3 regions of the Arthrobacter sp. NPDC056886 genome follow, and region 3 is predicted to be linked to each of the others. Evidence: riboswitches for the same ligand, from Rfam matches in the RefSeq annotation. Region 3 holds a riboswitch; each other region holds the start of a gene.
What was found. Region 3 has a riboswitch for thiamine pyrophosphate ahead of ACFRJ8_RS04440 (bifunctional hydroxymethylpyrimidine kinase/phosphomethylpyrimidine kinase). Riboswitches for the same ligand answer to the same signal wherever they lie in the genome.
Positions count from the first base shown of each region.

Region 1: it holds a riboswitch for thiamine pyrophosphate, as region 3 does, so the genes downstream of both, ACFRJ8_RS09580 (ECF transporter S component) here and ACFRJ8_RS04440 (bifunctional hydroxymethylpyrimidine kinase/phosphomethylpyrimidine kinase) in region 3, are expected to answer to the same signal.
Region 2: it holds a riboswitch for thiamine pyrophosphate, as region 3 does, so the genes downstream of both, thiO (glycine oxidase ThiO) here and ACFRJ8_RS04440 (bifunctional hydroxymethylpyrimidine kinase/phosphomethylpyrimidine kinase) in region 3, are expected to answer to the same signal.

Region 1 covers NZ_JBHUBT010000004.1:309,090-315,321, forward strand. The annotation lists gene ACFRJ8_RS09565 (UDP-N-acetylglucosamine 1-carboxyvinyltransferase) at 1-472, opposite strand, end outside; gene ACFRJ8_RS09570 (energy-coupling factor transporter transmembrane component T family protein) at 636-1,439, opposite strand; gene ACFRJ8_RS09575 (ABC transporter ATP-binding protein) at 1,436-3,085, opposite strand; gene ACFRJ8_RS09580 (ECF transporter S component) at 3,129-3,776, opposite strand; TPP riboswitch at 3,841-3,984, opposite strand; gene ACFRJ8_RS09585 (heme-degrading domain-containing protein) at 4,172-4,717, shown strand; gene ACFRJ8_RS09590 (DUF4235 domain-containing protein) at 4,757-5,020, shown strand; gene mnhG (monovalent cation/H(+) antiporter subunit G) at 5,093-5,497, opposite strand; gene ACFRJ8_RS09600 (monovalent cation/H+ antiporter complex subunit F) at 5,487-5,765, opposite strand; gene ACFRJ8_RS09605 (Na+/H+ antiporter subunit E) at 5,762-6,232, opposite strand, start outside.
Region 2 covers NZ_JBHUBT010000003.1:281,707-287,938, forward strand. The annotation lists gene ACFRJ8_RS07085 (RNB domain-containing ribonuclease) at 1-1,097, opposite strand, end outside; gene ACFRJ8_RS07090 (ferritin-like fold-containing protein) at 1,136-1,810, shown strand; gene thiE (thiamine phosphate synthase) at 1,855-2,550, opposite strand; TPP riboswitch at 2,577-2,697, shown strand; gene thiO (glycine oxidase ThiO) at 2,692-4,047, shown strand; gene thiS (sulfur carrier protein ThiS) at 4,044-4,280, shown strand; gene ACFRJ8_RS07110 (thiazole synthase) at 4,286-5,110, shown strand; gene ACFRJ8_RS07115 (4a-hydroxytetrahydrobiopterin dehydratase) at 5,169-5,840, shown strand; gene ACFRJ8_RS07120 (hypothetical protein) at 5,896-6,198, opposite strand.
Region 3 covers NZ_JBHUBT010000002.1:274,666-280,897, reverse strand. The annotation lists gene ACFRJ8_RS04445 (Rne/Rng family ribonuclease) at 1-2,842, shown strand, start outside; TPP riboswitch at 2,938-3,035, shown strand; gene ACFRJ8_RS04440 (bifunctional hydroxymethylpyrimidine kinase/phosphomethylpyrimidine kinase) at 3,018-4,700, shown strand; gene rplU (50S ribosomal protein L21) at 5,104-5,412, shown strand; gene rpmA (50S ribosomal protein L27) at 5,474-5,737, shown strand; gene obgE (GTPase ObgE) at 5,855-6,232, shown strand, end outside.

The DNA.
Region 1 (6,232 bases), on a different contig from region 3:
CATCCATAGATGCCAGGTCCAGGACCGCGGGGCGGCGGATCTGGAGGTCGTTCGCGTTGAGCCAGGTGCATTCGACGCCGATGCTGGTCAGCACCTCCACGATCCGGTTGACTTCCTCGATCCGGGCCAGCCGGCGCAGGGTGGTGGTGCCGCGGTTGATGAGGCTGGCGCACAACAGCGCGACGCCGGCATTCTTGCTGCTGTTGACCTCCACCGCACCGGCGAGCGTGCGGCCGCCCTCTACCCGGAGGTGGGTCATCTGGGGCCGGCCCACCTTGACGATGCTGTGCCCGACGATCGCCTCCAGTCGCTGGATCATTTTCAGGCTCAGGTTCTGCTTGCCCTGTTCCATCCGGGCTATGGCGCTCTGGCTGGTGCCCAGCTCGGCGGCGAGTTGTCCCTGGGTCCAGCCCTTCGCCCCGCGGGCTTCGCGGAGCAGGAGGCCTACATGTTCAGCAGTCGGTTGAGTCATGTCCCGAAAATATCACGGATGATCTATTGGCGCCCGGCTTTCCGGCCGGAATGCCGTTAATCTCACAGGGATACCCGCATCATGCGATAACCCGCGGACTGCGGTGCGCAATGGCGCGTTGACTCGGTGGCGTCGGTAGTTGCGCCGACAGTGGCGGCGCCGGCTACTGGCGCGTGAGGAAGACGAGGTTCCAGGTGCCCGCACCGATGGCGGCGGCGGCGGCGACGGCCGCGATGCCGAGCCCGCCCAGCAGCACCCAGGCGTCGAGTCCGCTGAAAGTAGACGGCCTGGCCCAGGTTCGCGCGGCGCCGCCGAAGCCGCGGGCCTCCATGGTCACCGCGAGCCGTGAGGCGCTCCGGATCGCCTGCACCAGCAGGCCGAAACTCTGGCCCAGGGTGGCACGGAACCGCTGATAGGGGTTGCCGCTCGAGCCCACCCCGCGGGCCCGCCGGGCCATGCCGATCGTCTGCCATTGCTCGGCCATGATCCCGACCAGCCGCATGGCGGCCAATGTGCCCAGGACGAACCGGTGCGGCAGTTTTGCGTTCTGGGCGAGGGCGTCGGCCAAGTCTGTGGGGTCGGTGCAGCTCATCAGCAGCACCGCAGGCAGCGCGATGGCAAGCCCGCGGAGCATGAACCCGATCCCCAGCTGCAGGGAGCCGGCGCTGATGGACCAGATCCCGGCGTCCACCAGGATGGAGCCGGCGTCGGGCGCCAGAATGGCGGTGCTCCACCCGCCCAGCGCCGCCGCGAGGATCAGCGGCCAGCCCCGCTGCCACAGCAGTGCCAGGGTCAGCCCCGCCAGCGGCAGGAGCAGCAGTTCGAAGGCCAGCGCCACTGACGCCGAGACCCAGTCAATGGACAGCGCCAGGACCAGCGTGATCAGGGTGACCGCCGTGAACTTGGCGAGCGGGTTGGCGCGGGTCAGCAGCGCGTGGTTGCCGCGCAGGCTCAGTGCGGCCCTCATGGCGAGGCCCCTTCCGGCAGCTCAAGTTCCGGGCCGGGAACAGCGGCTGCACTTTCCCGTGGCCGGAGGCGGAGTTCGGTGCCGCCGAGGACGGCGCTGAATTCGGCGTCGTGCGTCACGGAGACGACGGCGGTGCCGGCGTCCAGGAGCTCGGACAGGAACGAGGCGAGTTCGGCCCAGGTGTTGGCATCCTGGCCGAAGGTAGGCTCGTCCAGGACCAGAACCTGCGGGTGCGCCGCCAGCACCGTGGCTACCGAAAGGCGGCGCTTCTCGCCGCCGGAGAGCGTGTAGGGGTTGGCGTCCACGAGCTCTGTCAGCCGCAGCCGCTCCAGCAGCTCGTCCACGCGGTCTTCGCCGTAGCCGAGGTGGCGGGGGCCGAACATGAGCTCGTCCAGGACCCTGCCGGTGACGAACTGGTGCTCGGGTTCCTGGAACACGGCGCCTATCCTGGCGATCAGCTGCTTAGCCTTCCACCGGTACGGATCGGTCCCGGCGGCGCTGCCTCCGCGGCCAGGGGCATGGCCAGTGGCGCCACCGCTGAGCTCCGGCGCGGCGGAGACCGTCCCGGCGACGGGCCGCAGGAGACCCGCCAGCGTCAGCGCCAGGGTGGACTTCCCCGCGCCGTTCGGTCCGGTAATGGTCAGGGCCTCGCCGGCGCGGACCTGGACCGAAACCCCGGCCTGGACCGGGCGCGGCGCGATCGTGCGGAAGCCGCCGCGCAGCCCGGCACGCCGCGGCCGCTCGCGGGACACCGCGAGCCCGTCGGCCGAGAGCAGGAGCTGCCCCAAGTCCCGCGCCGGCCGCCGCGTCCGGGTCGCCGGGACGTGGCCCGGCACCCACACGCCCGCACCGATGAGCATGTCCCGCGCCTCGGCCAGGACCCGGTCCGGCGGCCCGTCAATGAGTACGGCGGAGTTAAATGCCGCGGAGCCTGCGGCGGAGCCGGGCTGCAGCACCACAATCCTGTCCACCAGGTCTTTCCAGACCCCCACCCGGTGCTCCACGACCACCAGGGTGCCGCCGGTCTTGTCCAGGCAGCGGCCCACGGCGTCGCGGACCTCCAGGACGCCGGCGGGGTCGAGGTTGGCGGTCGGCTCGTCGAGCAGCAGCAGCCCCGGCCGCATCGCGAGGATCCCGGCGAGCGCCAGCCGCTGCTTTTGTCCGCCGGAGAGGGCCGAGGTCGGGTGGTCCAGCGGCAGCCGGCCCAGCCCGACGTCGTCGAGCGCCTCGCGCACGCGCGGCCAGATCTCCGCCGCCGGGACGGCGAGGTTCTCCGCCCCGAAGGCGACGTCGTCGCCGAGCCGGGAAAGCACCACCTGGGTTTCCGGGTCCTGCTGCACAAGCCCGGCGCGGCCGCGCTGCGCCCGTGGCGGGGCGCCGTCGATTAGCAGGCTTCCGGTCTCGTCAGCGTCCTCGGCGTCGCCGGCTGTCCCGGAGGCGCCTGCCGCGCCGTCGCCCAACACGCCGGCCAGGGCGTGAAGCAGCGTGGATTTGCCGGCGCCGGAGGGACCCAGCAGAAGCACGCGCTCCCCCGGCCGAATGTCCAGGTCAAGGCCGCTGACTGCGGGCCGGGGCCGTCCGGCATGCCGCCAGCCCCAGCCGCGTGCCGTGACGGCGGCCGGCCGGACGCCTGGTGAAGATCTCATAGGTTCTCTGCAGGATTCAGGGTGAGAGGTTCAGGATGTGAGATCAGGAGAACACGGGCTCCGTGGCGGCCTTGCGGGAGGCAAAGGAAGCCAGCACTCCGGTCTTGGCCAGGCCGCGGGTGGCGAGCCAGGCCAGCCCGCCGGCAATAATTGCGCCCGAGATTGTGGTGAAGACGATGTAGGCGAGCTTGTCACCGGCCGCGTAAGCGATGTTCCAGCCCCACGGCAGGAAGGAATCGTTCAGGCCGCAGAAGAGGCCAGCGCCGGCTCCGGCCAGCAGCGAGACCGGAAGGTTGAACTTCTTGTAGAGGAAGGCCGCGAAGACCAGTTCCGCGCCGAGGCCCTGCAGGATGCCGGAGATCAGCACCGTGGTGCCGTACTGCGAACCCATGATGAGCTCGCCCGTGGCCGCGACGGTTTCGCAAAAGAGCGCTGCGCCCGGCTTGCGGATGATGAGCATGCCCAGCACCGCCGGGATCATCCAGCCGCCGGCGTAGAGTCCGCTCAGCGGCGGGTAGAGCGCGTTCACGGGGGCCGAAATCAGGTTCGCGCCCTGGGACCAGGCCCAGAAGATGACGCCGCCGGCAACGGCGATCAACGCGGCCACCACTATGTCCACCACACGCCAGCTGTAGTTGCGCCGGGCGGATGAACGGCTGGCGGAACCATGCTGCGCTGAAATATCTGTCATGTCGTCCTCCTGAGGAACAGGAGGGGAGGGTGCTCCGGCCGGCCGGCTTCCGCCGCCCTCCGCGCACCCTGAGAACTCGACTCCCTTGCGCCGGTACTAACCGGATCAGGTTCGAGGGTCTGCGGCTGTCCGCACTCTCAGCGCCCACCAACGGTTTCCCCGGATTTTTCCGGCGATGCCCGGCGGCGGCGCTCCCCTGTCGTAAATTATTTCGCCCTTGTGGGCTGGCTCAGTTTACACCCGGGCGGCCGGGTTTTCAGTGCTGTGCCGTCACAATCGGGGACCTGGCAGAGCCAGCCGCCGCGGCCGGGAAAAGCCGCTTGGTAGAGTCGACGTGTCGGACACCCGGACCCGCCAGCGGGCGGCCGCGTCACCTACGGGAAAGCTGGATTATTTTGACGCAGACACCAGCCACACATGGTCCCTCCGGGGACTACGACCCAGACTCGGGCGAGCCGCAGCCGCCGGGGTCACTGGCGGCGCTCATCGGCCGCGTGCTGGCCGAGATGGAGGCGCTCCAGTTCGCGTCGTTCAGCAAGGACGACGCCCTGGACCTGGGCCTCCTCCTGGTCGAGCTGGGCAGGCAACGCACGCTGCCCATCGCCGTCGACATCACCAAAGGCGAGCAGGTGCTCTTCCACGCCGCGCTGGACGGCGCCACGCCGGACAACGAGCGCTGGATCAACGCCAAGAAGCGCACCGCCCTGCGGTACGAGGTCCCGTCCCTGCTGGTGGGCCTCCGGGCCCGGGCTGCCGGCGGAAGGATCGAAGACAACGCCTGGTGGGATCAGACGGAGTTCGCCGCCCACGGCGGGGCGTTCCCGATTTACGTGCGCGGCACGGGCGCCGTCGCCGTCGTCACCGTGTCCGGCCTGCCCCAGAAGGCGGACCACGACCTCGTGGTCGAGGCCCTGCGGATGGTCCTGACACCGGAACGCTAGGCTAGGGGAAATCCGTTCCCGTCCCAAGGAGACCGAAGAATGAACATCGTCATCAAGCTGCTCGGCACCGGCATCAGCCTCGTGGCCGGCTTTGCCGGCACCAAGCTGGTGGACGCCATCTGGGAGAAGTCCACGGGCAACAAGCCGCCCACGGGCCACGACGACGATGTCCCCACCACGCTGCGCTCGGCCCTGACGTTCGCCCTGATCTCCGCATCGGTCAGCGCCATCATCCAGGTGCTCGCCAACCGCGGTACCCAGCGCGCGATCACCCGCTTCGCCAAGACCCAGGACATCGTCTGACCAGATTCGGCTAGCCGCGGCTCCGGTCGCGGTATGGCCGACAGCGCCGGCCGCCGTCAGCCCCGCACGGGCTCAACGGCCGGCGTCGTCGTCCGCCCCGTGGTTGGCCGCCTGCTGGGCGGCCTTTTGGGCCGCCTTCTGGACTACGGCCTCAAGCTCGTCGGAGCTCAGCAGCTCCGGGTGCAGGTGCTTGGTCCGGTAGCCGGCCCGGCCCACCATGTGGGCGGACACCGGGACGGTGAGCAGCTGGAAGAGCCAGGCCACCACCAGGACGGGCCACACCCACCAGGTGCGCATCTGCAGGCCCAGGGCCGCCAGCAGCAGGAACAGGCCCAGGACCTGCGGCTTGGTGGCGGCGTGCATCCTGCTCATGAGGTCCGGGAACCGCAACAGCCCGATCGCGGCGCCGAGGGACATGAGCGCGCCGACCACCATGAACACGGCGGAGACGGCATCGATCACTGTTTCAGGATTCACGGATGCCCTCCCTCCGCTCAGCCACGAACCGGGCCACGGTGACCGAGCCAACGAAGCCGATGAGGGAAATCGCAACGAGCAGCATCAGGTTGTTGAGGTGCCGGTTGACGGCCATGTCGATGCACAGGGCCGCCCCGAAAATGGCCAGCAGCACGTCGGCGGCGAGCACCCGGTCCAGCAGCGAGGGGCCCCGCCCGATCCGGATGATCGCCCCCGCCGCGGCCAGGGAAAGTACGACGGCGGTCACCGTCAGGACGGTCTGCATCATGCGACGGTCTCCTGTGTAAGGGCGGACAGTTCGTCTTTGGTCCCCATGATCCTGATCAGCCCGGCCTCAGTGTCCCGGACCTCCTTGCGCAGCTTGGCCGCGTCCTCGGCATTGCGGACGTTGATGCCGTGGATGTAGAGCGTGGACGTTGACCTGTCCACCTCCACCACGAGGGATCCCGGAATCAGCGAGATCACATGACCGGTGGCCGTGACCAGCAGGTCGGAGTGGCTCCGCAGCGGCACGGCGACGATGGCGCTGACCACGTTGGGGCCGCGGACCACGGCGAGGTACAGGACCTGGAAGCTTGCCGCGACCACCTTTCCTAGGAAGATAAGGGCGAAGGGCGCGGCGCGGAGCACGTTGAAGCGGCCGCCGAGCTCCACCGGGGGCAGGTAAAAGATGCGCGCCACGAGCACGGCGATCAGGGCCCCGAAGAGGAGATTGCCCGGGCTGAAGTTCTGCCA
Region 2 (6,232 bases), on a different contig from region 3:
TCGCAAATCACCAGCACGAAGCGGTCGACCAGCCGCCGCAGCGGGGCCGTGGAATGGGCGTAAGCCGCGCCAATGGCGGACTGGACGGCGGCTCCCGGCACCGTGCCGTCGAAGTGCGTGTACCCGGCACCGCGGAAGAGCATCCCGGCCGCATGCACAATGGCCAGCTGCCGGGGGTCCGTGGGGTCCAGGGTCCGCAGGTACTCGCCGTAGCGCATTTCCCCGTCCCAGGGCTTGCCGAGGGCGTGGGTCTGCCGGTGGAAGTGCCGCAGCGACGCCTCGTCCGGGGCGGGCATGGTGCGCAGGATGCCGACCTTGCCCTGGAGCATGAGAGCGGCGGCGGCCATCCCGGTCATGAGCGAAATCTGGGCGTTCCAGTCCTCCACCGGCAGCGGCGGGGCCGCCACGATCCGGTAGCCGCCGTCGGGCAGCTGCTGGATCTCCTGTTCGGGCATATTCAGGCTCGCGCCGCCGCGCAGGCGTTCCTGCTCCACCCGCTTGATGCCCACCTCTTTGAGCAACTGCAGCACCGGCGCCGCGGTGCCGGCGTCGAGCTCGGCCTGGACTCCCTTGTAGTTGAGCTTGGCCCGGCTGCGGACCTGCGCCCGGCGGACGAGGACCGAGGTCACCTCTGCGGCGGCGTCGAGCTCGAACTCCCAGACGAACGCCGCACACAACTGCCCGGCGAGCAGGCTGCCGGCGGCCTCGCTGATGATCTCCGGGTGCAGCGGAATCCGGCCGTCCGGGGTGTAGAAGGTCTGGCCGCGGCGCCGGGTCTCGGCGTCGAGCGCCCCTCCGGGGGCGACAAAGGACGGGACATCGGCGATGGCGTAGAACACCTTGTAGCCCCCGTTGCTACGTTCGATGAACAGGGCCTGATCGAGGTCGGTGGACGACGCCGGATCAATAGTCACAAACTCGACATGCGTCAGGTCCAGGTCCGGCAGCTTGTGCTCGGCCACCGCTGCTTCCGCGTCGCGCACCACGTCATCGGGGAACGGACCGGGCAGTTCCAGCGTGGTGCGCAACGCCTTGAGAGCCTCGGCAAGCTGGTTCTGCTGCTCGTGGACACTGGGGGTCAGGCGATGATGTGACACGAAAATCAGGGTAGCCCGATTTCCGCTATTAGTCTTGGATGATGAGCGCAACTGCGGACGATCCTGCCCTCTACAACAGCTTGGTGGCGGATCTGCTGGGTGTCCTGGCGTATGGCGAGCTTTCCGCCTTCGAGCGGCTGTCCTCGAGTGCCCGGTATTCGCCCACGCTGCATGACCGTGCGGTGCTGGGCAGGATGGCAGTGGTCGAGTTCCAGCATTACGAACTGGTCCGCGCCCGGCTCGAGCACATGGGCCTGGACACCGAGGCCGCCATGCTGCCGTTCCAACCCTCGGTGGACCACTTCCACGAGCGGACGCGCCCGGCGGACTGGTATGAGGCGCTCATGAAGGCCTACGTGATCGACACCGTTTCCGCGGACTTTTACCGCGCCGTCGGCCGGTACGTCGACGCCGGGACCCGGGAGCTAATCGGTCAGGTCCGCTCCACCGGCGAGTCCACGGCCGTGCTCCAGGAGCGGCTCAAGGCGGCCCTGGCCGATGATCCCCGGCTGGCGTCGCGCCTGGCGCTGTGGGCCAGGCGCCTGCTGGGGGAGGTCCTGACCCACGCCCAGCGGGTCAGCCTTGAGCACGCGTTCCTCGCCGGGCTCTCGGGCCTGGACGACGCCGGCGCCCGGGAGCTGGTCAGCGGCCTGACGGCCGAACTCGCGGTGAACCACGGGCGCCGGATGGCAGGGCTGGGGCTCGCCGGCTAGGTTCAGTGCCGGCCGGGGTGCCGGCGGCCGCCGGGGGAACCTGCCTACGATGCAGCGGCGTCCAGCGCCGCCAGCAGCGCACCCGCGGCGTGGGCCGGATCGGCGGCGTCCGTGATCGCCCGGACCACCACGATCCGCCGGGCACCGGCCTCGACTACCTGCTCGACGTTGCTGAGGTCGATCCCGCCGATCGCGAACCACGGGATGACGCCGTCCACCTTGCCGGTTCCCTCAGCGTCCGCCTGGCCGATCGCCTGTGCGGCGTAGCGCACCAGATCAAGGCCGACGGCGGCTCGCCCCGGCTTGGTGGGCGTCGCCCACACGGGGCCCACACAGAAATAGTCGAGTCCCTTGCGGCTGGGCGAGGCAGCAATGGCGGCGTCCACCTGTTTCGGGCTGTGGGTGGACAGGCCGATCACGGCATCCTTGCCCAAGAAGCCACGGGCTGCGTCGAGCGAAATGTCCTTCTGGCCGATATGGAACACCGGTGCCCCGGATAAGGAAGCGATGTCCGCCCGGTCATTGACGGCCCACAGTCGTCCGTGGCGCTGGGCTGCGGCGTGCAGGACCTCCAGGAGTTCGAGTTCCTCGGCTGCCTCGAGTGATTTGTCGCGCAGCTGGATGATGTCCACCCCGCCGGCGAAGGCGGCGTCAACGAAGTCCTCGAAGTCGCCGCGGTCCCTGCGGGCGTCAGTGCACAAGTAGAGGCGGGCGGTGGTGTGGAGGCGGTCCTGGCTCATGGGTCCAGCCTAGTTCCTCTAAACTGGGCGCATACCGCGGGAGCCCGCAGCAGCCATGTCGCCGCTGCACGGCTGAGAGGGCGTCAGAGCCGACCGCTTGACCTGATCCGGCTAGTACCGGCGTAGGGAAGGAATTTTTTTATGGGCACACGAGCCGGCCGCGCAGCCGAAGCCGCAAATGACGCCGCCGCCGGGGTTTGTGACACCGGGCCCGGTTTCTCAGAGAGCATCACCACAGAGCCAATCATCCCAGAGGACATCACCGCAGACGTTGCCGTGATCGGCGGCGGGGTGATCGGGCATGGCATAGCGTTCGAGGCCAGCCGCGCGGGCCGGTCTGTGGTTTTGATCGACGATGCTCCCGGCAGCGGAGCCAGCTGGGCCGCCGCCGGCATGCTGGCCCCCGTCAGCGAACTGCACTACCAGGAGGAACAGCTGCTGGAACTGATGCTTGAGTCCTCCCGGCTGTGGCCCGGATTCGCTGCCAGCCTCGACACCGCTGCCGGCCTCGACGCCGGGACGGAGGCCGGTGCCGACGGCACGGAACCCCGGGCGGGGACCGGCTACCTGACGAACCCTACCCTCGCGGTCGGGGCCGACGCGGCGGACCGGCGCGCGCTCGCGGACCTGAGGGAAGTCCAGCAGGCCTGCGGCCTCACCGTGGAACCACTCACAGTGCGCGAGGCCCGCAGCCGGGAGCCCCTGCTCAGTCCCGGCATCTCGTGCGCCTTCGACATCCCGGCCGACCACCAGGTGGACCCCCGGCTGCTGCTCGCCCGGCTCGCCAGCGTCCTCGGCGCGGAGGGCGGGAGCTTCGTCCGGCGGCGCGCGGCGGGCCTGCTGTGGCAGGACGGACAGGTCGCCGGGGTGCGGCTGGCCGGCGGCGGCTCCGTGCGGGCTGCGGAGACGGTCGTCGCCAACGGCCTTGGCGCCGCCGGGCTCGAGGACCTGCCCGCCGGGCTGGCACTGCCGCTCCGGCCTGTCTACGGCGACATCCTCCGGCTTCGCGTGCCTCCGCGCCTGTTGCCGCTGCTGACGGCCACCGTGCGGGGCATGGTGCGCGGGGTCCCCGTGTACATCGTCCCCCGCCAGGACGGCACCGTGGTGATCGGAGCCACCCAGCGCGAGGACGGACCGTCGGATCCGCACGCGTTGTCTGCCGGCGGCGTCTACCAGCTGCTGCGGGACGCCCAGCAGCTGGTGCCCGCAGTCGCCGAGCTGGAGCTGCTCGAAGCCACGGCCCGGGCACGGCCCGGCACACCGGACAACGCCCCATTGCTGGGGCGGGTCGCGGGCCCGGACGGCGGGGACATCCCGGGACTCGTCATCGCCACAGGCTTCTTCCGGCACGGCGTCCTGCTGACCCCCGCGGCTGCGGCCGTGTGCCGGCAACTCATGGACGGGCCACCGGACCCGCGCTGGGCCGGATTCCGCCCCGACCGTTTCTCCCGCATCCCGGATACGTCCGGGGACAGCCCCAAGAAGGAAGCAGCATGAACATCAGACTGAACGGAACGGAGCAGAGCGTCGCCGACGGCGCCTCCGTCAGCACACTCGTCAGCCAGCTCACGGGCCGCAGCATCGGCCCCGACGGCCGGGCCGCCGACGGGGGCAAGCTCGGTGTCGCCGTGGCCCGCAACGCTGAAGTGGTGCCGCGCAGCCAGTGGCACGCCACGGCGCTCGCCGACGGCGACGACGTCGAACTTGTCACGGCAGTCCAGGGAGGATGACCAGCATGAACGAGACCACATTGGCAGGAACACCGGCCGTACCGGCGACCGGGTCGGTGGCCGACCCGTTCGTGGTCGACGGCGTGAGCCTCGGCTCCCGCCTCATCATGGGCACCGGCGGTGCGCCGAGCCTGGACGGGCTGGGGGCGGCGCTCGTGGCCTCCGGGACCGAGCTGACCACGGTGGCAATGCGCCGCTATTCGCCAGCGGAGACGGGCTCGCTGTTTCAGCTGCTCGAGGACCACCGGATCCGCGTGCTGCCCAACACGGCAGGCTGCTTCACCGCCAGGGACGCCGTCCTCACCGCCGAGCTGGCCCGCGAAGCCCTGGAAACGGACTGGGTCAAGCTCGAAGTCATTGCCGACGAGCACACCCTGCTGCCGGACGCCGTCGAACTGGTGGACGCCACCGAACAGCTCGTGGCGCGCGGTTTTAAGGTCTTCGCCTACACCAACGACGATCCCGTGCTTGCCCTCCGGCTCGAAAACCTCGGCGCGACGGCCGTGATGCCGCTGGGCGCCCCGATCGGCACGGGCCTGGGCATCCTGAACCCGCACAACATCGAGCTGATCGTCTCGCGGGCGTCCGTGCCCGTGGTGTTGGATGCCGGGATCGGCACGGCCTCGGACGCGGCCCTGGCGATGGAACTCGGCTGCGACGCGGTGCTGCTGGCTACGGCCGTGACCCGGGCGCAGAATCCCGTGCTCATGGGCGAGGCCTTCAAGCATGCCGTCATCGCCGGTAGGCTGGCAAAAAAGGCTGGCAGGATCCCGCGCCGCGAGCACGCGCTGGCGTCCTCGGCGATGGAAGGCCGGGCCGAGTTCCTCTGAGTCCGGCCGCTCCCGGTACGCCGCCGGTCTTGTCGGTCAACCAGTGAAGGAGACTGTCATGGCAGCCACGGATGACATCCTCACCCGCCCCCAAATCGACGAAGCGCTGGCGGGCCTGCCGGACTGGAGGTACCGCCTCGGCGGGCTGGTGACCGTGTACAAGGCGCCGACGGCGGCCGCCGCACTCGAGCTGATCGCCGCCGTCGGGCGCCTCGCCGAAGAGCAGAACCACCATCCGGACCTGGACTGGCGCTACAACCGGGTCTTTCTTCGCTACAGTTCCCACGACGCCGGCACCGAGGTGACGCCGCGGGACGTCCAGGCTGCGGCGGCGGCCAGCGTGGCGGCCGCCGCAGTCGGTGCCGCCGCGGAGCCGGGCCTGCACCGGACGGTGGATATAGCCATCGATTCGGAGGACCCCGCCGGGGTTTCGGAGGTCTGGCGGGTGGCCCTCGCTTACCGTAAGGGCCGTTTCGGAGTCCTCATGGACCCGCACGGCCGCGGCCCCTCGCTCCGGTTCCGGGAAACGTCCACCCCAAGCGCCAGCCGCATCCATGTGGACATCCACCGGAGCAAGGCCGAATCCGGGCCCGTCCTGGAAAAGACCGCGGCGACCGGCGCCTTAATGAACCGTGACCACGCACCCGATTGGGTGGTGGTCACGGATGCGCAAGGAAACCGGCTGTGCCTGTGTACCGAGGAAGGCCACGGACCGGACGTGCCGGCGTAGGGCGCTGCCCTGCCGGCGCCCCGCATGCCGGTGCCCCGGAGGGGGGCCGGGGCCGCTAGAGCTTCAGGATGGTGGTGAGCCGCGCGGTGTCCTGCCGGGTCCGTGTCTTGCCGAGGTACACCACGGCCGCGATCGAGGCCGCAGTGCCCAGGACCATCGGCAGGATCCACGGGATCCAGGTCAGGCCCGGCTGGTAGCCAAGCCCGGCCGCAATGAAGCTGATCCAGCTCAGCATGCCGACAGACGCAGCGACTCCCGCCGGGACGCTGACACCGTATTTCGTGTGCCGCTTGTCGTTGGCCCACACCACAAAGCCCGCAGCAACGGTCACGATGGCAACCACAATCAGGGAAAGCATTCAGGACACCTCACGCTGTTGAAGAAAACGGCAG
Region 3 (6,232 bases):
GGCGGCCGAGAAAGTCGCAGAGAATGCCGCCGAGACAGTCACAGAGGAAGTCGCAGAGAAGCCGGTCCGCCGCCGCGCCAGCCGCGCCAAGGTAGCTCCGAAAGCCGACGACGTACCCGCAGTAGCGGTCCCGGCCGAAGAAGCCGAACCGGCGGAAGCCGTAGCCGCCCAGCCCGCGGAAGCCCAGCCCGCCCAGGCCCGGATCGAAGAAGCCCAGCCCGAAGAGCCGGAAGCCCGGCCCGAAGAAAGCCCGGCGGCGTCGCTGTTCATGGAACCCGGTGCCCTCACTTCCGTGATCTTCCAGGCCCCCGACCTCAGCACCGTGGTGCGTCCGGTCCCCGTTGCCGCGGCCGCAGCGGAGTCCGAGGAGGAAGAAGGTGACGAGGATGAGGACGCTGGAAGCCGCCGTCGGCGCCGGAGCCGCGGCCGTCGCGGGCGTACCCGCACGTCCGCCGAGTCCGACACCGAGGCCGAAGGCACTGCCGAAGGCTCTGAGGAAGAAGGCGACGAAGGCTCCGAAGGTACCCTCGAAGACGGCGTGACCTCGCGCCGCCGCCGCCGCCGTCGCCGCGGTGACCAGGACCTGGAACTGACCGGCGGGGAAGGCGACGACCCGCCCAACACGGTGACCCGCGTCCGTGCGCCCCGGGCCATGGCAGAGGCGCCGGTCAACAACCGCGTCACGTCCGTCAAGGGTTCCACCCGCCTGGAAGCCAAGAAGCAGCGCCGCCGCGAATCCCGCGATACCGGCCGCCGCCGCACCGTCATCACCGAGGCCGAGTTCCTGGCCCGCCGCGAGTCCGTGGACCGCCAGATGATCGTCCGCCAGCGCGACGACAGAATCCAGATCGGTGTCCTCGAAGACGGCGTCCTGGCCGAGCACTTCGTGTCCAAGACCCAGCAGGATTCCCTGATTGGCAACGTCTACCTGGGCAAGGTCCAGAACGTGTTGCCCTCCATGGAAGCCGCATTCGTGGACATCGGCCGCGGCCGCAACGCCGTGCTCTACGCCGGCGAAGTGAACTGGGAGTCCGTCAACCTCGAAGGCAAGCAGCGCCGGATCGAGAACGCGCTGAAGTCCGGCGACTCCGTGTTGGTCCAGGTCACCAAGGACCCGGTCGGCCACAAGGGCGCCCGCCTCACCAGCCAGATCTCGCTGCCCGGCCGCTACCTCGTGTACGTGCCCGGCGGTTCCATGACCGGCATCTCCCGCAAGCTGCCCGACGTCGAACGCAACCGCCTCAAGCGCATCCTCAAGGACCGCCTGCCCGAGGACGCGGGCGTCATTGTCCGCACCGCGGCCGAGGGCGCCTCCGAGGAAGAGCTGACGCACGACATCAACCGCCTCCGCGCACAGTGGGAGGGCATCGAGAGCCAGTCGACATCCACCAAGATCCTCGCCCCCGAGCTGCTCTACGGCGAACCTGACCTCACCATCAAGGTGGTCCGCGACGTCTTCAACGAGGACTTCTCCAAGCTGATCGTCTCCGGCGAGGAAGCCTGGGACACCATCGAGGCCTACGTCACCTACGTGGCACCGGACCTCGTGGGCCGGCTTGAGAAGTGGACCAAGGACACGGACATCTTCGCTGCCTGGCGCATCGACGAGCAGATCCACAAGGCCCTGGACCGGAAGGTCTTCCTGCCCTCCGGCGGCTCCCTCGTGATCGACCGCACCGAAGCCATGACCGTGGTGGACGTCAACACCGGCAAGTTCACCGGCTCCGGCGGCAACCTCGAGGAAACCGTCACCAAGAACAACCTGGAAGCGGCCGAGGAAGTGGTCCGGCAGCTGCGCCTGCGCGACATTGGCGGCATCATCGTGATCGACTTCATCGACATGGTGCTCGAATCCAACCGCGACCTCGTGCTGCGCCGCATGGTGGAGTGCCTGGGCCGGGACCGGACCAAGCACCAGGTGGCCGAGGTGACCTCGCTGGGCCTCGTGCAGATGACCCGCAAGCGGATGGGCACCGGGCTGCTGGAAGTCTTTGGCGAACAGTGCGAGACCTGCGCGGGCCGCGGCATCGTCACGCACGACGAGCCGGTGGAACACCGCCGCGCCAACACGGTGGCCGCGGAGCACTACGTGCCGCGCACCGAGGCCCAGCCGGCTGCCCGTACGGAGCGCAAGAGCCGTCGCCGCGGCAGGGGAGGCCAGGGCCCGGAGACGGCGCCGGCCGCCCCCGCCGCCGTCCACGCCGAGCCCACCGAGGCCGAACGCCACGCCAAGGCTGAAGCCACCCGTGCCGCGCTGGCGAACATCGCCGCCGCTGCGCACGCCGCGCACCTGCACGACGGGGAGGCCGCCGCTGCCAGCGACGCCGGGGCCCGCCAGGCCGCCGTCGACGCCGTCACACAGCTCGCTGCCGCGGAAGAGGCAGCCGGACGTCCCGCGACCGTGCTGACGTTTGGCGGTGAGCAGGTGGCCCTGCCCTTCGTCGAGCACGCCGAGGGCACGCCGGAACCGGCCCTGACCCTGGACCTGCTGACCGAGGCTTTTGCCAACCTGGGCGACGCCGAGGCTGGCAAGCAGGACGAGCTGCAGGCCCCGGCCACCGAAGCACCCGAGGCACCCGCAGCCGTGCGGGCTGCGGAGGCTCCCGCCTCGGGGGCAGCGGACACCACCACTCGTGGCCGCCGCGGGCGCCGCAACCGGAGCGCCAGCCGCGCCCAGGGCGCTGCGAACGAGACCTCCGTGGAGCACCGCGAGGCGACACGGCCGGCAGCGGCCGGATCGGTTCACGAGGCCAAGGCGCCCGCCGCGGCCAGGCCGGCCTCCGTCCCGGCCGGCAACGAGCCGATCATCCTCGGCGTCGGCGTACCGGCGTCGGAGCTGTAGTCCTCCGCGACTGATCGCTTCCCCGACCGGTCACTTCGACTGGCCGGGCCCGCTGCTGCGTTAACGGACCAGCCCGGTGGCAACGGCTAGGCTGGAACACTGACACGGGGTGCCGCGCATCGGGCCGGCTGAGATCCAGACCCGTTGAACCTGTCCGGTTAGCACCGGCGAAGGGATGTCTGACTTGTCCGCGAGACCGAACCCGTCCGAGTTTCTGCCCAGCGACTTTCTGCTCTCCAAGCCCTCCCACCCGTCGCCGGCCACGCCGCTGCGCATTCCCCGGGTGCTGGCCATCGCCGGGTCCGACCCGTCCGGCGGGGCCGGGATCCAGGCCGACCTGAAGAGCATCGCGGCGAACGGCGGCTACGGCATGGCCGCCATCACGGCCCTGACAGCGCAGAATACCCAGGGCGTGCGCGGCGTCCACGTGCCCCCGGCCGCGTTCCTCACCGCCCAGCTGGACGCCATCAGCGACGACATCGGCATCGACGCCGTCAAGATCGGCATGCTCGGCGACGCGGCGGTGATCGACGCCGTCCGCAGCTGGCTGGAAAAGGTGCGCCCCGCCGTCGTGGTCCTGGACCCGGTGATGGTGGCCACCAGCGGTGACCGGCTGCTGCAGGAATCGGCCGAGGCCGCCCTGCAGGCACTCCTGCCGCTGGCGGACCTCATCACGCCGAACCTCGCCGAACTTGGCATCCTGCTCAGGGAGCCCGCCGCGGCCGACTGGGCTGAGGCCCTGGCCCAGGGCAAGCGGCTGGCCGCCCTGACCGGCACCACCGTGCTGGTCAAGGGCGGTCACCTCCAGGGCGGACAATCAGGGGACGGGCCCGACGACGGCGGATCTGTCGACGGCGATGCCGGGAACGATGCCGGCGCCGGCTGCCCGGATGCGCTGGTCAACACCGGTGGCCTGCTCGGCACCGAAACGGTGGTGGTGCCGGGGGAGCGGATCGCCACGCGCAACAGCCACGGCACCGGCTGCTCCCTGTCCTCGGCCATGGCCACCGTGCAGGCCCGGCTGGGGGACTGGGAAGCGGCGTTGCGGGAGGTGAAGCCGTGGCTGCTGGGTGCGCTCCGTGAGGCCGCGGTCCTGGACGTCGGCTCCGGCAACGGCCCGGTCCATCACTTCCACCACATGCAGCGCCCCACAGACGGCCTGCCCGGCCAGGCCAGCCAGCACGGCCCCGCCGCCCACGGTCCGGCCGAAGGCGAGTTCGCCGCAGCCCTGCGCGCAGGGGCCGCGGACGATCTTGACGCCATCTACGCCCTGGACTTCGTCCGTGGACTGGCCGACGGGACTTTGCCCGAGCGCGAGTTCGCCTACTACCTCGCCCAGGACGCCATCTACCTCAACGGCTACTCCCGGGTCCTGGCCCGTACCGCGGCGATCGCCCCCACCGAGGCCGAGCAGCTGTTCTGGGCCCGTTCGGCGCAGACATGCCTGGAGGTCGAGTCAGAGCTGCACCGGTCCTGGCTTAGCACCCGACCCACGGCGCCCACCCTGGGCCCGGTGACGAAGTCCTACGTGGACCACCTGCTGGCCGCCTCGGTGTCCGGCAGCTACGGGGTCCTCGTGGCGGCAGCCCTGCCGTGCTTCTGGCTCTACGCCGAGGTCGGTTCCACCCTGCACCGGGAGTTCCTTGCCGGCGGCGCCCCCGTGGCACACCCGTACGCCGACTGGCTGCGGACGTACGCCGATGAGGACTTCGCCGCCGCGACCCGGCAGGCCATCGCGTATACAGACACTGCGGCACGACGGGCATCCGAGAGCGAACGGGAGGCCATGGCACTGGCATTCCGGCAGTCGTCAGGCTACGAAGTGGCCTTCTTCGACGCGCCGCGGCTGTACGCCTGACACAACCTGCCCCGCACAGCGGCTACGATAGTGGGGCACGGTTCCGGAAGTCGTTGCGGCAGCACAGCATCTAGACAGTCGAGATCACGGTCAAGAACATTGACATGATCTTTGCTGCAAGACGTTGTGGCGCCTATCACGGACTATCCGCCGGAACCAGCCTCATTTGCGGCCGAAGGCAAAATTAGCGTATTCTAGATCTTCGGTGCTTACGCCAACACTTGGGTTATGACCCTGTGAACAGCCTGCTTGGAATTCCAAGTGGATTTGTTCCGGGGGTAGCTCATGGGTTCCCCCGGGGAATCCACCGGCGTTGAGGCACAGCGTGAGCCGGTCCATACAATTTGGTTCCAGGTTCCGCACGCAAATCTAGTAATAAACGTCGAGAGAAGTGAGTTCCCCAGTGGTGTACGCGATTGTCCGCGCAGGCGGCCGCCAAGAGAAGGTTTCCGTTGGAGACTTCGTTACCCTGAACCGCGTCCCCGGTGGAGCCGGCAGCACCTTTGAGTTGCCCGCACTGCTCCTGGTGGACGGTGACAAAGTCACGTCTGCTGCTGCGGACCTGGCCAAGGTAACGGTTACGGCTGAGATCCTCGAAGACCTTCGTGGTCCGAAGATCGTCATCCAGAAGTTCAAGAACAAGACCGGTTACAAGAAGCGCCAGGGTCACCGTCAGGAATTGACCAAGGTCAAGATCACCGGTATCAAGTAACTCTTCGTTACCGTTCAGGTTCCAGCAGATTCCCCAGAATTTTTGAAGGCAGGCATTCCAAATGGCACATAAAAAAGGCGCGAGTTCCACTCGCAACGGTCGTGACTCCAACGCCCAGTACCTCGGCGTCAAGCGCTTCGGTGGCCAGGTAGTTTCCGCAGGCGAGATCATCGTTCGCCAGCGTGGCACCCACTTCCACCCGGGCGCCGGCGTCGGCCGCGGCGGGGACGACACCCTGTTCGCCCTGGCCCCCGGTGCTGTCGAGTTCGGCACCCGCCGTGGTCGCCGCGTTGTGAACATCGTGGCTGCTGCAGCTGCAGAGTAGCAATAAGTTCTAAATCGGTGGGGCGGGCCATTAGGTCCGCTCCACCGGTGTTTTAACCGCATTACAATCATCTTGGGCCCCTTTGTGGGTCCGGGGAACAGCACTGAGGAGATCCACGTGGCGAGCTTTGTAGACCGGGTAGTACTGCACGTATCCGGCGGTACCGGCGGCCACGGCTGTGTCTCCGTTCACCGCGAGAAGTTCAAGCCCCTCGGTGGTCCCGACGGCGGTAACGGCGGCAACGGCGGCGACGTCATCCTGCGCGTCGACCCCCAGACCACTACCTTGCTCGACTACCACCACGCGCCCCACCGGCACGCCACCAACGGCGGCCCCGGCATGGGTGACTGGCGCGGCGGCAAGAACGGCGAAACCCTGATCCTTCCGGTGCCCGTGGGCACCGTGGTGAAGTCCAAGTCCGGCGAAGTCATCGCCGACCTCGTGGCCGAAGGCGACGAATACATCGCCGCCGCCGGCGGCATCGGGGGCCTCGGC